3 regions of the Brachybacterium vulturis genome follow, and region 1 is predicted to be linked to each of the others. Evidence: riboswitches for the same ligand, from Rfam matches in the RefSeq annotation. Region 1 holds a riboswitch; each other region holds the start of a gene.
What was found. Region 1 has a riboswitch for thiamine pyrophosphate ahead of CFK38_RS04950 (bifunctional hydroxymethylpyrimidine kinase/phosphomethylpyrimidine kinase). Riboswitches for the same ligand answer to the same signal wherever they lie in the genome.

Region 2: another riboswitch for thiamine pyrophosphate. It lies ahead of CFK38_RS07120 (ECF transporter S component); the one in region 1 lies ahead of CFK38_RS04950 (bifunctional hydroxymethylpyrimidine kinase/phosphomethylpyrimidine kinase).
Region 3: another riboswitch for thiamine pyrophosphate. It lies ahead of CFK38_RS01765 (3-oxoacyl-ACP reductase); the one in region 1 lies ahead of CFK38_RS04950 (bifunctional hydroxymethylpyrimidine kinase/phosphomethylpyrimidine kinase).

Annotation. Positions count from the first base shown of each region.
Region 1 covers NZ_CP023563.1:1,115,951-1,121,973, reverse strand. The annotation lists gene CFK38_RS04960 (AAA family ATPase) at 1-2,346, opposite strand, end outside; gene CFK38_RS04955 (exonuclease SbcCD subunit D) at 2,343-3,506, opposite strand; TPP riboswitch at 3,597-3,689, shown strand; gene CFK38_RS04950 (bifunctional hydroxymethylpyrimidine kinase/phosphomethylpyrimidine kinase) at 3,680-5,362, shown strand; gene CFK38_RS04945 (MFS transporter) at 5,359-6,023, shown strand, end outside.
Region 2 covers NZ_CP023563.1:1,581,443-1,587,465, reverse strand. The annotation lists gene CFK38_RS07125 (ATP-binding cassette domain-containing protein) at 1-1,701, opposite strand, end outside; gene CFK38_RS07120 (ECF transporter S component) at 1,691-2,395, opposite strand; TPP riboswitch at 2,434-2,542, opposite strand; gene CFK38_RS07115 (protein-L-isoaspartate O-methyltransferase family protein) at 2,611-3,213, opposite strand; gene CFK38_RS07110 (MBL fold metallo-hydrolase) at 3,249-3,974, opposite strand; gene CFK38_RS17565 (sensor histidine kinase) at 4,290-5,597, shown strand; gene CFK38_RS07100 (response regulator) at 5,587-6,023, shown strand, end outside.
Region 3 covers NZ_CP023563.1:397,945-403,967, forward strand. The annotation lists gene CFK38_RS01750 (RES family NAD+ phosphorylase) at 1-164, opposite strand, end outside; gene CFK38_RS01755 (hypothetical protein) at 161-754, opposite strand; gene CFK38_RS01760 (LLM class flavin-dependent oxidoreductase) at 862-2,172, opposite strand; gene CFK38_RS01765 (3-oxoacyl-ACP reductase) at 2,172-2,975, opposite strand; TPP riboswitch at 3,170-3,261, opposite strand; TPP riboswitch at 3,380-3,483, shown strand; gene thiO (glycine oxidase ThiO) at 3,476-4,639, shown strand; gene thiS (sulfur carrier protein ThiS) at 4,636-4,878, shown strand; gene CFK38_RS01780 (thiazole synthase) at 4,882-5,688, shown strand; gene CFK38_RS01785 (ThiF family adenylyltransferase) at 5,685-6,023, shown strand, end outside.

The DNA of each region.
Region 1 (6,023 bases):
AGCCTCCTCGCTCGCCTCGGCCTCCGCGATGCCCTCCTCGGCCAGGCCGTCGGAGAGCCGGGACTCGTCGACGGCGCGGGCCTGCACGAGCTTCTGCAGTCGCTGCCGCTCCTCGACGGCGAGCACTGCGGCATGGACCGCTTCGGCGGTGGCGAGCCCGCTGGCGGCACGGGACGTCTCCGCCTCCTCGGCGAGCTCGGCGGCACGCTGCTCGGCCTCGACCCGGGCACGCAGCGCCTCCCGCAGGGCCGTCGCGGCCCGGGCGCGGTCGAGGTGGCCGCGGCGGCGGGCGGCGATGGAGTCGTCCTCGCCGCGGGCCTCGGCGACCTTGCTGCGGTCGGCCTGGAGGGCATCGGACGCCGCGGCGATCTCGGTGCGCTCGCGTTCGACGCCGAGGGCATCGGTCTCCTTGCCCCGGGTCAGGCGCTCGGTCTCCTCGTCGAAGGCGGTGAGCGCCCTCTCGAGCTCCGCGGCCTTCTGCTCGGCCGCGCGGGCGGTCTGGACCTCAGCCTTCGCGGCCTGGACAGCGGTGGTCGCGGTCTCGGGGGTGAGGTCTCCGGCGGCGGTGCGGAGCCGGGCGAGCTCCTGGCCCGCCAGGGCGCGCTTCTGCTCGGCGCGGGAGTGCGCGGCCTCGGCGGCCCGGCGCTGCTCCTCCGCGGCCTCGACCTGCTCAGGGCCGACGGCATCCTCGGCGGCGCCCGCCGGATGGGGGTGCTCGAGCGCGCCGCAGACGGGGCAGGCATCGCCGACCTCGAGGTCGACGGCGAGCTCGGCGGCGATCCCGGCGAAGCGGCGGCGGCGCAGCTCATTCTCCGTCGTCGCCCGCTCCTGGGCGGTGCGCAGGGTGGCTGCAGCCTCCTTCCGGGCGGTCTCGACCTGCTGCTGCTGGGCCGCGGCAGCAGTGGTGGCCTGGTGTCGCTCCTCGGCGGTGTGCAGGGCGAGGCGGGCGTCCGCCAGGGCGGCGGCGTCCTTGCGGGCGGCATCGCGGGCGGTGACCTGCGTGGTGCGTCGGGCCGGTCGTGCCTCGAGCTGCTCGGTGAGCGCGGCCAGGGCTGTCGTCGCCGCGGTGAGCTGCTCCCGCCGCTCAGCGAGCTTCTGCTCGCGCGCGGGCAGCGCGGCCTCGAGGTCGACGAAGTCCTGGAGCGCGCCGGCTGCGGCGGTGGCGTCCTCGGCTGCGGCCACCAGGCGCGCCGCAGCATCCTCCCCGTCCAGCAGGTCCACGACCGCACTCTGCTGCGGCCGCGTGCCACTCGCGAGCTGCGCGAGCGCCTCGACCGCGGAGGCGGCCTGCGCGGAGGCGGCATCACGACGGCGCAGCACCTCGAGGACGGGGCGGGCGGACTCATCCCGTTGCAGGGCGGTGCGAGCCGTCTCGAGCGCGGGCTTCTCCGTCGAGAGCCGGTGGGCGAGCGCGTCGAGCTCCCGGCGGCGATCGATGCGCTTCCGGGCGGTGGTGGCGGTCTCGGCCGCGGTGCGGGCGGCCTGCTCGGCGGTCCCGGCCTGCTCCGCCGCGTCCCGAGCCTCGTCGGCCCGGGCGGTCACCGCCGCGAGGTGCTCCGCGGCGAGCGCTGCCAGCGGCTCCAGGCGCAGCGCCGCGGCATGCTCCTCGAGCACGCCGACCGGCTCCTCCTGCAGGGCTGCGGCCTCGGTGAAGCGGGCCAGCGCAGTGCCGAGGGTCTGCTGGGCGGCGTCGACCTCGCGCTTGGCCTGCTTGCGCATCTCCTCGAGCTGCTTCTCCACGCGAGCGTAGGTCTCGGTGCCGAAGACGCGCTGCAGCACCGCCTGGCGCTCCCCGGTGCCGGCGCGCAGGAAGCGGGCGAACTCGTTCTGGGGCAGCAGGACGGTCTGGGTGAACTGCTCACGGGTGAGCCCCACGGCGCGCTGGATCTCGCGGCCCACCTCGTCGAGGCGGCTCGCGATCGCCTCGGTGCCGCTGCCCCCGCCCGCGGTGTCGGCGATGACGTCCTCGATCAGCTGCGGGGAGCCGATCCGCCAGAGCACGGCCCTGGCCTGTTCCTTGGTGGTGCCGGTGCCGCGCAGCTTGGGGCGGTGGAACTCGGGCTGGCGGCGCACCCGGAAGATCCCGGAGGCGGTCTCGAACACCAGGTCCACCACGCTCGCCTCGGTGGGCGGGGCGAACTGCGAACGGATCCGGTCGCCGCTGCTGACGCTGCCGGCGACCTGCCCGTACAGGGCGAAGACGATGGCGTCGAGGATCGTGGACTTGCCGGAGCCGGTGGGCCCCTCGAGCAGGAACATGCCGCTCGCGCCGAGGGCGGCGAGGTCGATCTGCACGGTGCCCGCGAAGGGGCCGATCCCGGTCAGGCGCAGGTGGTGGAGCTTCATGAGGCCTCCTGCTGGCGGCGCACCGCGGTATAGGCGCGGTCCAGGACCTCGTGCTCGGCGGAGGTGGGGGCCGCGCCGGTGACGTGGGCGAGGAAGTCGTCCATCACGTCCAGCGGGTTCTGCTCCCGCCGCACCACCGGGGTGCCCGCTCTCGCCTCCCGGCCCTCGGGCGCGTACTCGGTCAGCAGCAGGTGGGGGTAGGCCTCGCGCAGCTGCTCCTGCAGGTGGGCGGGGCGGGCCGGGTCGGTGACGACGGCCTTGACCCAGTCGCCGCCGTGCTCGTCGGCCCGGGCGAGGATCTCCTCGAGGCTGCCGCGCAGCTCGGTGAGCGGACGCGGGACGGGGGTCCGGATCCGCCTGATCTCCGCTGCGGTCCCGGGGGCGCCGAGCTCCACCAGCAGCACGGACTTGCGATGGTTCTTCTCGGAGAAGGAGAACGCCAGCGGCGAGCCGGAATACCAGGCGGGGGCGCCGACGAGGCGGGTGAGGTCCTGGCAGCCGTGCAGATGGCCCAGCGCCAGGTAGTCGAGGCCTCCCAGCACACCGGCGGGCACCGAGTCGACGCCGCCGACGGAGAGGTCCCGCTCGGAGTCGCTGGCATCGCCGCCGGTGACGAAGGTGTGGGCAAGGACGACGGTGCGCGCTCCCGGATGCGCGGCGGCGCGCTCGTGCACGCGGTCCAGCGCGGCACGGGTGACGGCCTCGTGGCTGCGGGCCAGCGGCGCCTCCCCCTCCCCCACCAGCTCGGTGCGGGCCCGGTCGGGTTCGAGGTAGGGCAGGCCGAAGAAGAGCACCTCGCCGTGCTCGTCGGCCACGGAGACGGGATGCTCGATGCCGGGCACGTCGGTGAGCAGGTGGATGCCGGGGCGCATCAGCGAGCGACCGAAGCCGAGCCGCTCCGGGGAGTCATGGTTCCCGGAGGTCAGCACCACGGTGGCGCCGGTGTCGGCCAGGCGCGCCAGGGCGCTGTCCAGCAGAGTCACGCTGGACACGGCGGGCACGGCGCGGTCATAGACGTCCCCGGGGATGACGACCACGTCCACCCGCTCGCCCCGGACCAGGTCGACCAGCCAGTCGAGGAAGGCGGCCTGGTGGGCGTGCAGATCGACCTTGTGCAGGGTGCGGCCCAGGTGCCAGTCCGAGGTGTGCAGGATCTTCATGCCCTGAGCCTACGAGCGGGGGCCGACAGCCGGTGACGTCTCGCCGCGGCGGACGGCGGGTGCCCGCCGCGAGCTCGTGCTCTAGGGTGGTCGGCGGACACGGGGTGCGCATGACGCGCTGAGATGACACCCGTGGAACCTGATCTAGTTCGTACTAGCGAAGGGATGTCCGCATGAGTCCGGATCCTTGCACCCAGTCCCCGTCCGCCCTCCTCCCCGCACGGCCGACGGTGCCGCGCGTGGTCTCGATCGCGGGGACGGACCCCACCGGCGGCGCCGGCACCGCCGCGGATCTCAAGTCGATCACCGCCGCGGGCGGCTACGGCATGGCCGTGGTCACCGCGGTGGTCGCGCAGAACACCCACGGCGTGTGCGACATCCATGTGCCGCCCGCCGAGTTCCTCGCCGCCCAGCTGACCGCGGTCAGCGACGACGTCACGCTCGAGGCCGTCAAGACCGGCATGCTCGGCACCGTCGAGGTCATCGAGGCGGTGGCGGCCTGGATCGACGCGCATCCGCCGCGGGTGCTCGTGGTGGATCCGGTGATGGTCGCCACCAGCGGCCATCGCCTCCTGGAGCCCGCGGCCGAGCGGGCGATGCTCCGGTTCTGCCGCCGTGCGAGCGTGGTCACCCCGAACATCGACGAGCTCGCGGTGCTCACCGGTGCGCCGCGCGCCCGGACCGAGGACGAGGCGCTCGCGCAGGCCGGCCGCTGGGCGGCGGAGACCGGAGTCGCCGTCCTCGTCAAGACGGGCCATCTCGAGGACCGCGAGGTGACCAACACCTGGGTGGAGCCGGACGGCTCGCAGCACCGGGCGAGCTCGGCCCGGGTGGAGACCACCTCCACGCACGGCACCGGCTGCTCCCTCGCCTCCGCGCTCGCCACCCGCCTGGGTGCGGGCCACCGCCCCGCCGCGGCCCTGGCCTGGGCGACCCAGTGGCTGCACGAGGCGATCGTGCACGGGGCTGCCCTGCAGGTCGGGACGGGGCACGGTCCCGTGGACCACGCCCACCAGGGTCGACGGCTGGCGGCGGCCGGTTCCGCTGCGCCCTGGCTGCGGGTGGGCGAGGTCCCCGCCCGGCTCGAGGCACCCGAGGACCTGATCGACGCCTGCTCAGGGGATGCCGGCACGGAGACCGGTATCGCCCCGGTGCTCCCGGTCGTCGCCCCTGCCGGCCCGTGGACCGCCGCGCTCTGGGCCGCCGGGTCCTCCCTGGCTGCGCAGGTGGCGGACTCCGGGTTCGTCCGTGCACTGGTGGACGGCAGCCTGCCCGGCCCGGCGTTCGACGTCTACCTCGCCCAGGATGCGCTCTACCTCGCTCGCTACTCCCGCGCCCTGGCCGCCCTCGCGGAGGCGTCCACCACCGCCTCCGGTCGCACGTTCTGGGCGGAGTCCTCACGGAGCTGCTTGACGGTCGAGGCGGAGCTGCATCGTTCGTGGCTGTCCGCGGAGCCCGCCGAGGACGACACCGCCCTCAGCCCGGTGACCAGCGCGTACACCGACTTCCTGCTCCGCCATGCGCTCGGCTCCCCCACCCCGGTGGTGGCCGCCGCGGTGCTGCCGTGCTTCTGGCTCTACGCGCAGGTGGGTGGTGAGCTGGCCGAGATCGCGCCGGGCCATCCCTACGCCGCCTGGCTGGAGACCTATCGCGATCCCGGGTTCGTCGAGGGCGTGCAGGGGGCGCTGGGCGAGGTCGAGCGGGAGCTCGCCGCGGCCAGCCCCGTCCGGCGGGCTGCGGCGGCGCGGGCGTTCCTCCTGGCATGCCGCCACGAGCTGGAGTTCTTCGAGCAGGCCCGTCGGCTCGCGCCGCACGATGCCCCTGCGGAGGCCGCTCTCAGCGGGGCGGTCCGATGACCGCCGCCGCCTCGACGCTCGCCGGACCCCGTCAGCTGCCCCCGACGGGACGATCCGCCCTGCGGGCCGGGGTGGTCGGCAACTTCATCGACAACATCCATGTGTTCCTGCCCGTGACGGCGCTCGCCCCCGCGATGCTGGTGCTGGCCGGGCCCGGTGCGACCGCCTCCACCGGGGCGCTGATCATCATCGCGATGCTCATGGGTCGTCCGGTCGGCGGGGTCGTGTTCGGCAGGATCGCGGATCGCCTGGGCCGCACCCGCACCACGCGGATCGCCATCGGCGGCACGGCCGCGTGCGCGCTCGCCATCGCGCTGGTCCCCACCCATCAGCTGCTGGGCGTCGGGACGGTGGCGCTGATCCTGCTGCTGCGGTTCCTCTGCGGCATCTTCGTGGCCGGTGAGTACTCGGCCGCGATCCCGCTGGCGATGGAATGGTCGGCGCCGCGTCGGCGCGGGCTGATGAGCGGGCTGATCCTGTCGATGGCCCCCTGGGCGCAGGCGGCGGTGGCCTTCGCCGTCGCGGTGCTGCTGACGCTGCTGGGGCCGCAGCAGTACGCGGCCTGGGGGTGGCGGGTGCTGTTCGCGGCCGGAGCCCTGCTCTCGGTGGGCATGCTCCTCTACTACCGCCGGCGGGTGAGCGACGCCCCGCTGTTCACGCA
Region 2 (6,023 bases), 470 kb from region 1:
CCCGGTCAGCAGGGCCAGCAGCACGGTGGGATTGCGCCGGGCGAGCCATCCCCGGGGGCGGGTCCTCGCGGCAGGGTCCGCGGCCGGCGGGGGCTCCGCCGCGGCCGGCGGCTCGTCCGCAGCCGGCCCTCCCGCGACGAGCCCGGCGCGCTGCAGCAGCGCCTCGTCCTGCAGCAGGGCCGCGGGCGGCATCGGCCCGTGCAGCCGGCCATCGGCGATCACGGCCACCGCATCGGCCGCTTCCACGGTGCGCAGGTCATGGGTGGCGATGACCACCCCCTGCCCGGCATCGGCCGCCTCCCGCAGCTGCTGGAGGACGGTGCCCGCGGCGGCCCGATCCAGGCCGTAGCCGGGCTCGTCCGCCAGCAGCACCGGCCGCTCGGCGAGCAGCATCGCACCGAGGGAGAGACGACGCTGCTGACCGCCGGAGAGCGCGAAGGGGCTCGCCTCCCGCTGCTCGTCGAGCCCGAGCCGGGTGAGCATCGCCGCGACCTGTGCGGTCTCCGCCCCGGAGGCCGCGAGCTCCCCACCCACGGTGTCGGCCACGAACTGGGCTTCGGGCCGCTGGAACACGAGGCCCGCCGCGGCCCCCTCCACCTCACCGCGACGCGGCGGGTCCAGCCGGGACAGCGCCCCCAGCAGGGTCGACTTGCCGGCACCGTTGCGGCCGACGACGGCGAGCAGCTGCCCGGAGCGCACGGTGAGGTCGACCCCGGTCAGGACAGGACGGCTCCGAGGGCCGAGATCCGCGCCCCGCACGGTCAGCAGCGGCTCCGTCGCGGGTCCCGGGGCCGGGCCCGGGGCGGGGCTCGTCCCCCGCTCCGGACCCGGCTCCGCCGCGCCCTCCAGCTGCTGCTCGAGCTCGCGCGGCAGCCAGCATCCGGCCTCACGCAGGGTGGCGCCGTGACGGGCGAGGACGTCCCCGGTCGGCCCGTCGGCGAGCACCCGTCCGGAGGCGTCCAACGCGATGGTGCGCGGCGGCAGCCCCGCCACCCCGCGCTCCCCCGCCCAGTCGTCGAGCCGGTGCTCGACCAGCAGCACCGCGACCTCGCCGCCGGCGGCGGCCGTGACGGCCTCGCGCACCGCGGCCACCCCGTCGGCGTCGAGCATCGCGGTCGGTTCGTCCAGCAGCAGCAGGCGGGGCCGGCCCACCACGGCCGCGGCGAGCCCTGCCCGTTGCAGCTGCCCGCCGGACAGCGTCGCGGCGCTGCGCTCGCTCAGCTCGTCGATCCCGGCCTCGGCCAGAGCATGGTGCACGCGCTGTCCGATCTGCGCAGGCGGGAGGCAGCGGCTCTCGAGCGGGAGCGCGACGTCGTCGGCCACCTGCGGCAGGCAGACCCCGTCGGCCGGATCCTGCCCGAGGAATCCGACGGCCGCGGAGGTGGCGAGGACGCCGCCGGCGATCGGATCGATGTCGCCCACCCGCAGCGTCCCGGTGACCCGGCCCCGCTGGTGGGCGGGGATCGCACCGGCGAGCGCACGCAGCAGCGTGGACTTGCCGCAGCCGCTGGGTCCCAGCAGCAGCACCTGCTCCCCGGCCCGCAGGGTCCCGGTCCAAGGGCCGACGCCGGCGCCCGAGGGCAGCACCACCTCGAGGTCCCTCGCCTCGACGACGAGCTCGGCGGGCGCGGCGGACGCGGCGGACGCGGCGGCCTCGACCGGGCGCGACGCGTCCCGGACCGTTCCCCGCTCAGCGGACACGGCGCTGCGGGATCCCGTCGGCCTGCGCCGACGCACCGATCGCGAAGTTCGCCAGCACCCCGGTGCGCTCCAGCGCACGGACGATCACGCGGGCCAGCAGCCCGCCGAGGACGATCCCGGAGAGCACCTGCATGCCCAGCCGCAGCGTGAGCAGGTCCTGCCCGTACCAGCCCAGCCGGTACGCGGACCAGAAGAACACCAGGCCCGCGCCGAGCGCGCCCGAGGCGGCGAACACGCCCCAGCCGAAGCGGCGGTAGCGGGTCAGGGCGAAGGGCAGCTCGCTGCCGAGCCCCTGCAGCGCGGCCGAGAGCACCAGCAGCGGCCCGACGGGGCTGCCCAGGAACACCACTTCGATGGTCCCGGCGAGCATCTCGGCGAGGATGCCCACGCCGGGTCGGCGGACGATGGCGATCGCGATCGGCGCCACCAGCAGCCAGGAGCCGAAGATCAGGTGCTGGGCGACGTCGCCGGCGGGGCCCATCGCGATCGCCAGCCAGCTCCAGGCCTGCACGAACACCCAGTACAGGAATCCGAACAGCACGCCGAGCACGACGACCAGCACGATCTCGCGCAGACCGAGTCGGGAGCGGGCGGCCGTGGGATCGGGGTCCGGGCTCGCAGCGGGCGGCGGGCCGCCGGGATCGACGGCAGGAGCAGCGGTGGGTGCGGAGGCATCACGAGAAGCTGGGATCACGGTCCGTGCCTTTCCAGACGGGCACGGGCGCGCAGCGACATTCGCTCGGCGGAGCTCCCTGCGCCGGCATGATCCGGATCAGGTTCTACGGTCGGAGTTCGAGAACTCCCTCTCAGCCCGGCCTACCGGACTCCCGTGCACGGGGCCACCCTAACCGGAGCGTCCCCTCCCGTGCACGGCGTCCAGGCGGCGGACCCTCCCGTGCCCGGCTCGGCTCACGGCCGGTCCTCGATGAGGGGCACGAAGAGGTAGGCCCCGTGGACGGTCTCCTCCAGTGCGTCCCCGCGGCGGGCGATCCGTCGCAGCTGCTGCGCGACGGGGATGACCAGGATCCCGCCCTCGCCCAGCTGCGCGGGCAGCGCCGGCGGCAGCTGCTCGGCTCCGGCGGAGACGAGGATGCGATCGAAGGGAGCGTCCTCGGGGGCGCCGAGCACGCCGCGCCGGGCGGTGCGGATCCGCGCCCGGCCCTCGGGCACGGTCTCGGCGAGCGCGGCGCGGGCCGGGCCCAGCAGGCTCTCCTGGCGTTCGAGCCCGAGCACGGTCCCGGTGGGGCCGACGAGATGGGCGAGCAGGGCGGTGGTCCAGCCGGAGCCGGCTCCCAGGTCGAGCACCCGGTGCCCCTCGCGCACATCGAGCAGGCGGAGCATGTTCTCCACGGTGGTGGGCTGCGAATTGGTCTGCCCCTCGCCGATCGGCAGCGGGGCGTCCTCCCCCGCCCGATGACGGAGCGAGGCCGGGAGGAAACGGGCCCGCGGCACCGCCCGCATCGCCCGGGCGACCCGGTCGGCGGGCCTCGCCCTGCCCCACAGCTCCTGCATCTCGCTCCCCTCCTGATGTCCTCTGCCCGGCGTGCTCAGTCGGCGCCGACCTCGATGACCCCGTCGGCCGGCCAGTCGCGCACCTCGGTGCCCTCCGGGGCGAGGGACGTGGACTGGCGCAGGAAGATCGGGCGGCCGACGTCGGAGGCGATCGCCTCGTGCACCGGCAGTGCGAGCACCGGGCCGACGGCCCGCAGGAAGTCGATGGTCTCGCCGATCTTCGACCAGGGAGCGACCACCGCGAAGGCGAGCACCTCGATGCCGCGGAACTGCGGGACCGGTTCGAGCGAATCACCGGTGATGCCGAGACGGGGACCGTCCCCGGCGGAGAGCACCAGGCCCGAGTTCCCCACCCGGGGGATGTCCGGATGGATGATCGCGTGCCGGCCGCCGACGGCCTCGAGGCGCACCGCCTGCTCCCCCGGGGCCGCGGGCAGCTCGTGCACGTCACCGGCGGCGAGGGCCAGCAGGCGCCGCGCGGGGACCGCGGCGGCATCGCTTGCGGGCTCGGCGAGCAGCGCAGCCGTCTCCGGCTCGGCGATCACCTCGGCGCCCTCGGCCCGGTCCAGCACCTCCTCGAGCAGCGCCCGGTCGAGGTGGTCGGGATGCTGGTGCGTGATCAGCACCGCGTCCAGGCCCGACAGCAGCTCAGCGTCCAGGCCGCGCACGGCATCCGCGCTGAAGCCTCCGGGATCCACCAGCAGGCGCCGCCCGGCGATCTCCACGAGCAGGCAGGAGTGGACGAGGTGGCGGATCTTCATCGGGTCCTCCCGGGGGCGAGGTCAGGTGTGCCTCGAACATATCGCCGCGGACGGCTCCGTGCCAGGGCCGAGCGGTCCGGAGGCGCGATCCGCAGCCGGCGGACGGCGGGTCACGGCCCGGTGCCGCCGTCCCCGGGCCCCGCGCCCTCCACCGATCGGTGGAGGGCGGGAGGGCCGCTCGACGGTGTCGGTCCCGGCGCACCATCACCAGACTCGGGGGATGACCAGCACCCGCACCGCACTGCCGCCGCCCCTCTGCCACCGACCTGCCGATCCAGGCTCCGGCGGCACTACTGTGGGGGGCGTGGAGCCCTCATGAGACCGGCTGAGACGCGCACCTTCATCGCCGGCGGCAATCTCGACGTTCCCGACGTCTCCCCGCGGAGCTGGGCCACGAACTGGCCCCTGCACCTGGTGGTCGCCGGGACCACGCTGCTGGGGCTGGTGGCCGGGCCCGGCCCGGTCCCGACGCTGCTGGTGCTGCTCTGGCTCGTGGTCTACGCCGCCGCTCACTGGGCGGTGGTGCTGCGCGGCCTGCTCGGCGCGGGCGCGGTGAGCGGCATCCTGCTCGGCGCGATCGCCCTGGCCCTGCTGGCGTTCTCGCACCAGGGGATACACCTGTTCGCGGCCTTCATGCTGATGTGGGTGCTGCTGTCCAGCTATCGCACGGGACTGGTGGCGACCCTGCTGCTGGCGACCGGGATGACCCTGGTGCTGCTGCCCGACGGGCTGGACCGCGGCCCGGCCGGCGTGGCGGTGGTGCTCGCCGTCGGCCTCGGCAGCGCCCTGTTCTCCATCCTCATGGCCTCCTGGATCTGGCAGACCGAGCTGCTCTCCCACGAGCGCCGGGAGCTGGCCGAGCAGCTGGCCGCCACCGTGGCCCGCCTCGAGGACACCCGCACCGAGCTGCTCGCTCTCGAGCACCGGCGCGGGGCGGACGAGGAGGCGAGCCGCTTCGCCGCCGAGATCCACGACACCCTCGCCCAGTCCTTCACCTCGATCACGATGCTCTCCCAGGCCGCCCGACAGACCGACGCCGCAGGCCGCGCCGACGCCGTCCCCTCGGCGCTGCTGGCCCAGATCGAGGAGGTCTCGCGCGAGGGTCTGGCCCAGGCCCGTGCGCTGATCGCCCGCACCCAGCCGCCGCTGGATCTCGCGGCCGGTCTGGACCGGCTGGCCGCGGACCTCGAGGAGCGCACCGGCGTGCGCACCCGCGTGGACGCGTCGGGCTGGTCCCCGGTCGCCACCCGTGCCGAGGTGGTGCTGCTGCGGACCCTCCAGGAGGCCCTGCGCAACATCGAGCGGCATGCCGAGGCCGCGACCGTGCGCATCCACCTCACCCGGGAGGACGCCGTGGCGCTGCTCGAGGTCGCCGACGACGGCATCGGTGTCGATACCGGTCTGCCCACCGCCGGGTACGGGCTGGTGGGGATGCGGTCCCGGCTCGAGGCGGAGGGCGGCGCTCTGCACCTCCGCTCCTCCCGCGGCGGGGGGACCACGCTGCGGGCCTCGCTGCCGGTCGCCCCGGAGGACGGCCCGAGTGGCGGGACCGGCCACCAGGGCGACGGCGCCGCCGCGATGCCGTCGGTCCCCGGCCACCCGGAGGTGCCCCGTGCCCGGTGACCCCCTGCGCGTCGTCCTGGCCGATGACCATCCGCTGTTCCGCTCCGGGGTGCGGGCCGTGCTGGAGACCGCCGGTCACCAGGTGGTGGCGGAGGCCGGCACCGGTGACGAGGCGGTCGAGGCGGTCGAGCACCTGCTGCGCGAGGGGCGGCGAGCCGATGTGGTGCTGATGGATCTGCGGATGCCCGGGACCGACGGGGTCGAGGCCACCCGTCGGCTCAGCAGCGCCCGGGAACCGGTCCCGGTGCTGGTGCTGACCACCTATGACACCGATGCGCTGATCCTGCGGGCGATCGAGGCGGGCGCGACCGGCTACCTGCTCAAGGACACCCCGGCACCGCAGCTGCTCGAGGCGGTGGCCAGCGCCTCCACCGGGTGCACCACCCTCGCCCCGGTCGCCTCCGCCGCGATCGCGTCCTCGCTGCG
Region 3 (6,023 bases), 720 kb from region 1:
CTGCGCAGCGGGCCGTTCCACCGCAGCTCGTCCCACGCCGACGGATGCCTCCCGGCCACCGTATGGATCCGCCACAGGGGTCCGTCGTATCGGGTGACGGCGTCCGGGAACAGCGCGAGAGGGACCGCCGGACGCCGAGGATTCTTCGCCGACGCTGTGCTCATTCAAAACCGAGTTCGTCGACCAGGGCGACGACGACATCCACGGGGCCTCCCCGGAGCAACCATTGCGCCGGGGAGCGCGCGTCGAGTTCGTCGTGCGGTGTCGTCATGAAGCGCTGGATCGACAGCGGGTGGAGGTGTCCGGGGAAGGCGGGCACGACCTCTCGGAGCCCCGGGACCACCTGCTCTCCCTCGAACTGCCAAGCAGGGAAACGGGTGGTGCGCCCGCCGCCCGAGGGCAGGGCATAGAGGTCTCCGACCGCCTTCGAGCGGCGGATGCTCGCATCCTTGCGGCCCAGTCGCTCCGCCACCTCGGCTGTCGTCAGCGACGCGGCCCATGCCTGCTCCTCCGCTGCCGCACGATCCCGGGCCACCTGGTTCTGAGACGCCGCGCGGGCCTGCGGAGCGAGATCCTCCTCGGTGAGGTCCGTGGTCTCCAGCAGGAAGGATCGCTCCCCCGCGGAGAGCGCCTCGGAGGTGGACTCGCTGGCCTCGCGCAGGATGTCCAGGAGCGCATCGACGGTCAGCGGGTTGCCGCGCCGCTCCAATGCGCCCTCGAGACGGGCCGTGTACTCGTGGGTCGCGCCGCTCATGCACATAACGTTACACCGTAACGTTCCGTAACGCGATGGTCGTCAGGGGTCCGGTTCGTGGTGGGACTCCTGGCGTATCGAGGATGCTCCGCGCCGGCCGCGCCCGCCTACGGCCGCGGCAGACCCAGGTGTTCGCGCAGGGTGCTCCCGGCGTACTCGCGCCGGAACCTGCCGCGCTCCTGCAGCACCGGCACGACCTGGTCGACGAAGTCCTCGATCCCTCCCGGGAGGGTGGGCGGCATGAGGTTGAAGCCGTCGGCCGCGCCCGCATCGACCCAGCGCTCGATCTCGTCGGCCACCGTCTCCGGGGTGCCGATGACCGTGGCATGTCCCCCGCCGGCTGCGAGGAAGCCCAGCAGCTCGCGCACCGTCGGCCGTGCGGTGCGGATGATCCGCAGCACCGTGGCGTAGCGCCCCTTCGGGCCGGTGAACTCCTCCAGCGGCGGCAGCGGCGGGACGGGAGCATCCAGCTCCCACCCCGAGGTGTCCTGGCCCACGAAGAACGCGAGCTGGCGGAGGGAGTGCTCGACGGGGAGGCGGGAATGGAGGTCCGCCTGCAGGCGCCGGACCTCCTCCTCGGTCGAGCCGACGTAGGTGACCAGCCCCGGCATGACCGCGATCAGATCCGGATCACGGCCCAGCGCGGCGGCGCGGGCACGGACGTCCGTGCGGTAGGCGTGCGCCGATTCGAGGTCCCAGGCCACCGCGTAGATCCCCTCGGCCCAGCGGGCGGCGAGGTCGCGCCCCGGCTCCGAGGCCCCGGCCTGGAACAGCACCGGGCGCCCCTGCGGCGGCGTCGGCACGTTCAGCGGGCCGTCGACCGCGAAGGAGTCACCATGATGCTCCAGCGGACGGAGCATGGAGGGGTCGACGTAGACGCCGCCCGGATCGGCGCGGATGCTCTCGCGCGGCCACGAGTCCCACAGGCCGTGGAGCACCCGGAGGAACTCCTCCGCCGTGGCGTACCGCTCCTCATGGGCGGGCAGCGCGGCCATGCCGTGGTTGCGGGCCTCCGCGTCGGTCATCGAGGTGACCACGTTGATCCCGGCCCGGCCGTGGGAGATGTGATCGAGGCTGGCGAGCAGGCGGGCCGCATGGAACGGATCCCAGAAGGTGCTCGAGACCGTGGTGACCAGGCCGATCCGCTCGGTGGCACGCGCCAGCGCCGTGAGCACCGTGATCGGCTCCAGGAACCACGTCGGCCCGCGCTCGGCCCCGGCGGGGGCGATCGACTGGCCGTCGGCGAGGAAGATCGCATCGAGCCGGCCGCGCTCGGCGATCTGCGCGAGCTCCTCCCAGTAGGTGATGTCGCCCAGGCGCAACACCGCGGAGCCGGGCGCGCGCCAGGCCGCACCGTGGTGACCGACCGCGTGCGCGAACAGGTTCAGCCGCACGTGGCGGCGAGCGGGTGCCGGCATCAGTCCTTCACCAGCCCGCCGTCGACGACGAGGTTCTGCCCGGTGATCGCCCGCGACCAGGGCGAGGCGAAGAACAGCACGGCATCGGCGAACTCGGTGGGCGTGGTCACCGACTGCAGCGGGGTGCTCGCGGCGATCGCGTCGAAGACGGCCTCGGGTGTCGCGGAGCTCGCGTCGGTGGTGCGCAGCAGGCCGCCGCTGAGCATGTTCACCGTGACGCCGCGCGGGCCGAGATCGGCGGCGAAGGTGCGGGTCAGCGACAGCAGCGCCGCCTTGGCCGCGGTGTAGTCGTGGTAGGGCACCACCGGATGCTGGAAGAGGTTGGTCCCGATGTTGATGACGCGGCCCGAGCCCGCCCGGTCGAAGCCCGGCAGCGCTGCCTGGATGGTGTTCAGCGCCCCCTGCACGGCGCTCGAGAACTGGGCCGAGAAGGCGTCGTAGTCGATCTCGTGCGCCTTCGCCCTCGCGTCCCCGTCGAACGAGAAGCCGCTGAGCGCATTGTTCACGACCGTGCTGATGGGGGCGTCGAACTCGGCCTGGGCCGCCTCGAACAGCGCCTCCACCTCGCTGCGGTCCCTGACGTCGGCGCGCACCGCGACCGCTCGGCCGGGGTGGGGGGCTGCGAGGTCCCGGGCGGCGTCCGCGCTGGTGAGGTGGTTGATGACGACGCGAGCGCCTTCACGCAGCAGGGCTTCGGTGATCGCGCGGCCGAGGCCGCGGGCGCCGCCGGTGACCAGGACGACCTGGTCGGCGAGGGCGGGGATGCTCTGGGACGGCGCGGGTGCGGAGGAGGGGGTGGTCATGGGTGGTTCGTCCTTTCGATGACGGGATGCGAGCCCCCGGGATGCCGGCGGGACCGGCATCCGGGCAGGGGAGGGAGAGCGCTCCTCGGGTGGAGGGGCGGATCGACGGGGGTCGGCTCTGATCCCGTTCTCGAGGACGGTGGGCGCGGGAGCGTCATGGCACGTGGCGTCGGCGCGGGTGTGGCCAGCGCGCAGCAGTTCATCGACGACATTCCTCCGCGAGTACGAACTCGATCAGGTTCACCGGGTGTGTTCTCAGCCCTGTCGGGCACCCCGTGTCGGTCGTCGACTATACCCATGGCCGCGGCGGCGGGGCGGCGCGTCCCGTTTCAGCAGCCGCAGCGGTCGTGCGGAGGGAGCGGTCTCCGCCCCGGTGCGCGGCGCGTTCCGCTGCGGGTAGGCTGGCCCGGTTCCGTGGGAGCCCGATCGTCGGGCTGAGAGGGCCTCGTGCCGACCACCAGCACTGGATGCGGGTCATGCCGCCGTCAGGAGGACCGCTCATGCAGCACATCGCCGTCGTCGGCGCCGGGATCATCGGACTGCTCACCGCACTGGAGCTGAGACGCCGCGGTCACCGGGTCGAGATCCGTTCCATCGGCGTGGCCGAGCAGGCCACCCATGCGGCGGCCGGGATGCTCGCCCCCACCAGCGAGGTCCAGTTCGGCCAGCACTCGCTGGGGCCTCTGATGAGGAAGGCCGCGAGCCACCACCGCGCGCTGGCCGCCGAGCTCGGCCTGCGCACCGAGAAGCCGCTGGGCTACCGCGATACTCCGACCCTCGTCGTCGGCCGCGACCGGTCCGACCTCGAGGCCCTGCGGCTTCTCGCGCAGGAGCAGTGCGCGGCGGGTGCCGAGGTCGAGGAGCTCACCTCCGCGCAGCTGCGTGGCCGCGCCCCGACGCTGGCCCGGCACGTGGCCGGCGCGATGCTCGTCCCCCGTGACCACCAGGTGGACCCCCGCACCCTGGTCGCCGCCGTCCTCGATGCCCTGACCGGCCCGGGCCGACCGGGCGACGGGCCGCCCGTCCCCCTCACGACCGGCAGCCGCGTCGCCTCCACCGACGAGATCGACGCCGACCGGATCGTTCTCACTGCCGGCCTCGGCACCTCCGCGATCGACGGACCCCATCGGGTGCTCGACCTGTCGCTGCGACCGGTCCACGGTGACATCCTGCGCCTGCACGTCCCCGACTCCGCCCTGCTGCCCGGGGAGGACAACCTGCTGGACCACACGGTCCGAGCCCTGGTCCGCGGTCGTCCCCTCTACCTGGTGCCGCGCGACGGCGGCCTCGTGCTCGGAGCCACCAGCCGTGAGGACGCCATGACCGGCGCATCGGCCGGCGGCGTGCTGACTCTGCTGCAGGATGCGGCCGAGATCCTTCCCGCGATCCGGGACACCGAACTGCGCGAGGTGACCGCTCGCGCCCGTCCCGGCACCCCGGATGACCTCCCGCTGCTGGGACCGGTGCCGGGACACCCGGACGTGATCGTCTCGACCGGCTATCACCGCCACGGCATCCTGCTCTCGGCCTGGGCGGCGGCTCGCACCGCCGATCTCCTCGAGGCCGACCCCGGGGCGCCGCCGCCCGCGGAGATGGCCGGGGAGCTCGCAGCCGTCGATCCAGCCCGTTTCACCACCACGTCCCCACTCCAGGAGGCCTCATGAGCATCGTCGTCCACGTCAACGGCGAGAACCTTGACCTGCCCGACGCCGTCACGGTCCGCGACCTGGTGGCCGACCGCCTCGGTCGCGCTGTCGGCGACGACGGGCGAGCGTGCGACGGCACCCCGCTCGGCGTGGCCATCGCCGTCGACGAGGCCGTCCTGCCGCGCAGCAGCTGGGCCCACACCCCGCTCACCCCCGATGCCCGGTACGAGCTCGTCACCGCCGTCCAAGGAGGATGACCCATGGCCGACCTGCCCGAGACAGATCTCGTCATCGCCGGGGAGACCCTGACCTCCCGCCTGGTCATGGGCACCGGTGGCATCACGGACCTGGCGGCGCTGGAGCGTGCCCTGCTCGCCTCCGGCACCGCGATGACCACGGTCGCCCTGCGCCGCTTCTCCCCGACGACGCGGGACTCCGTGTTCACGATGATCCGCCGCCTGGGGATCCGCACCCTGCCCAACACCGCCGGCTGCTTCAGCGCCCGCGACGCCGTGCTGACGGCGGAGCTGGGTCGTCAGGCCCTCGAGACGGACTGGGTGAAGCTCGAGGTCATCGCGGATGAGGACACCCTGCTTCCCGATGGTGTCGAGCTCGTCGAGGCCACCGCCATGCTCGTCGATCGCGGTTTCACCGTGCTGCCGTACACCACGGACGACCCGGTCCTGGCGCAGCGCCTCCAGGACGTCGGCGCGGCCGCGGTGATGCCGCTGGGAGCTCCGATCGGCACCGGCCTCGGAGTGCTGAACCCCCACAACATCGAGATGATCACCTCCCGGGCCTCGGTGCCGGTCGTGCTCGATGCCGGGATTGGCACGGCCTCCGATGCCGCGCTGGCGATGGAGCTCGGCTGTGACGCGGTGCTCGCCGCGAGTGCCATCACACGCGCACGCGACCCCGAGGCCATGGCCCGCGCGATGGCCCACGCCGTCCAGGCGGGCCATCTCGCGGCGGGCGCCGGCCGGATCCCGCGCCGGAGCCTGGCGCTGGCCTCCTCGAGCCACGAAGGTCGCATCACGACCGATCGCCCCCGAGGAGACTTTGCATGAACGCCACCGCCCCGGCCGCGCAGTCCCTGCCGCCGCTGGTCGCCCCGGGCCCGGAGCTGGCGCCGGAGCAGCTGCAGCGCTACCGCCGCCAGATCACGCTGCCGCAGATCGGCACCCTCGGACAGCGACGCCTGCGCGCGGCCTCGGTCCTGGTGGTCGGCGCGGGAGGGCTCGGCTCCCCGGCGCTGCAGTACCTCGCCGGGGCCGGTATCGGCACTCTCGGGATCGTCGACGACGACCTCGTCGACACCTCCAATCTGCACCGCCAGGTCATCCACACCACCCCGGCCATCGGATCGCCCAAGACGGCCTCCGCGGCCGCAGCCGTCCACGCC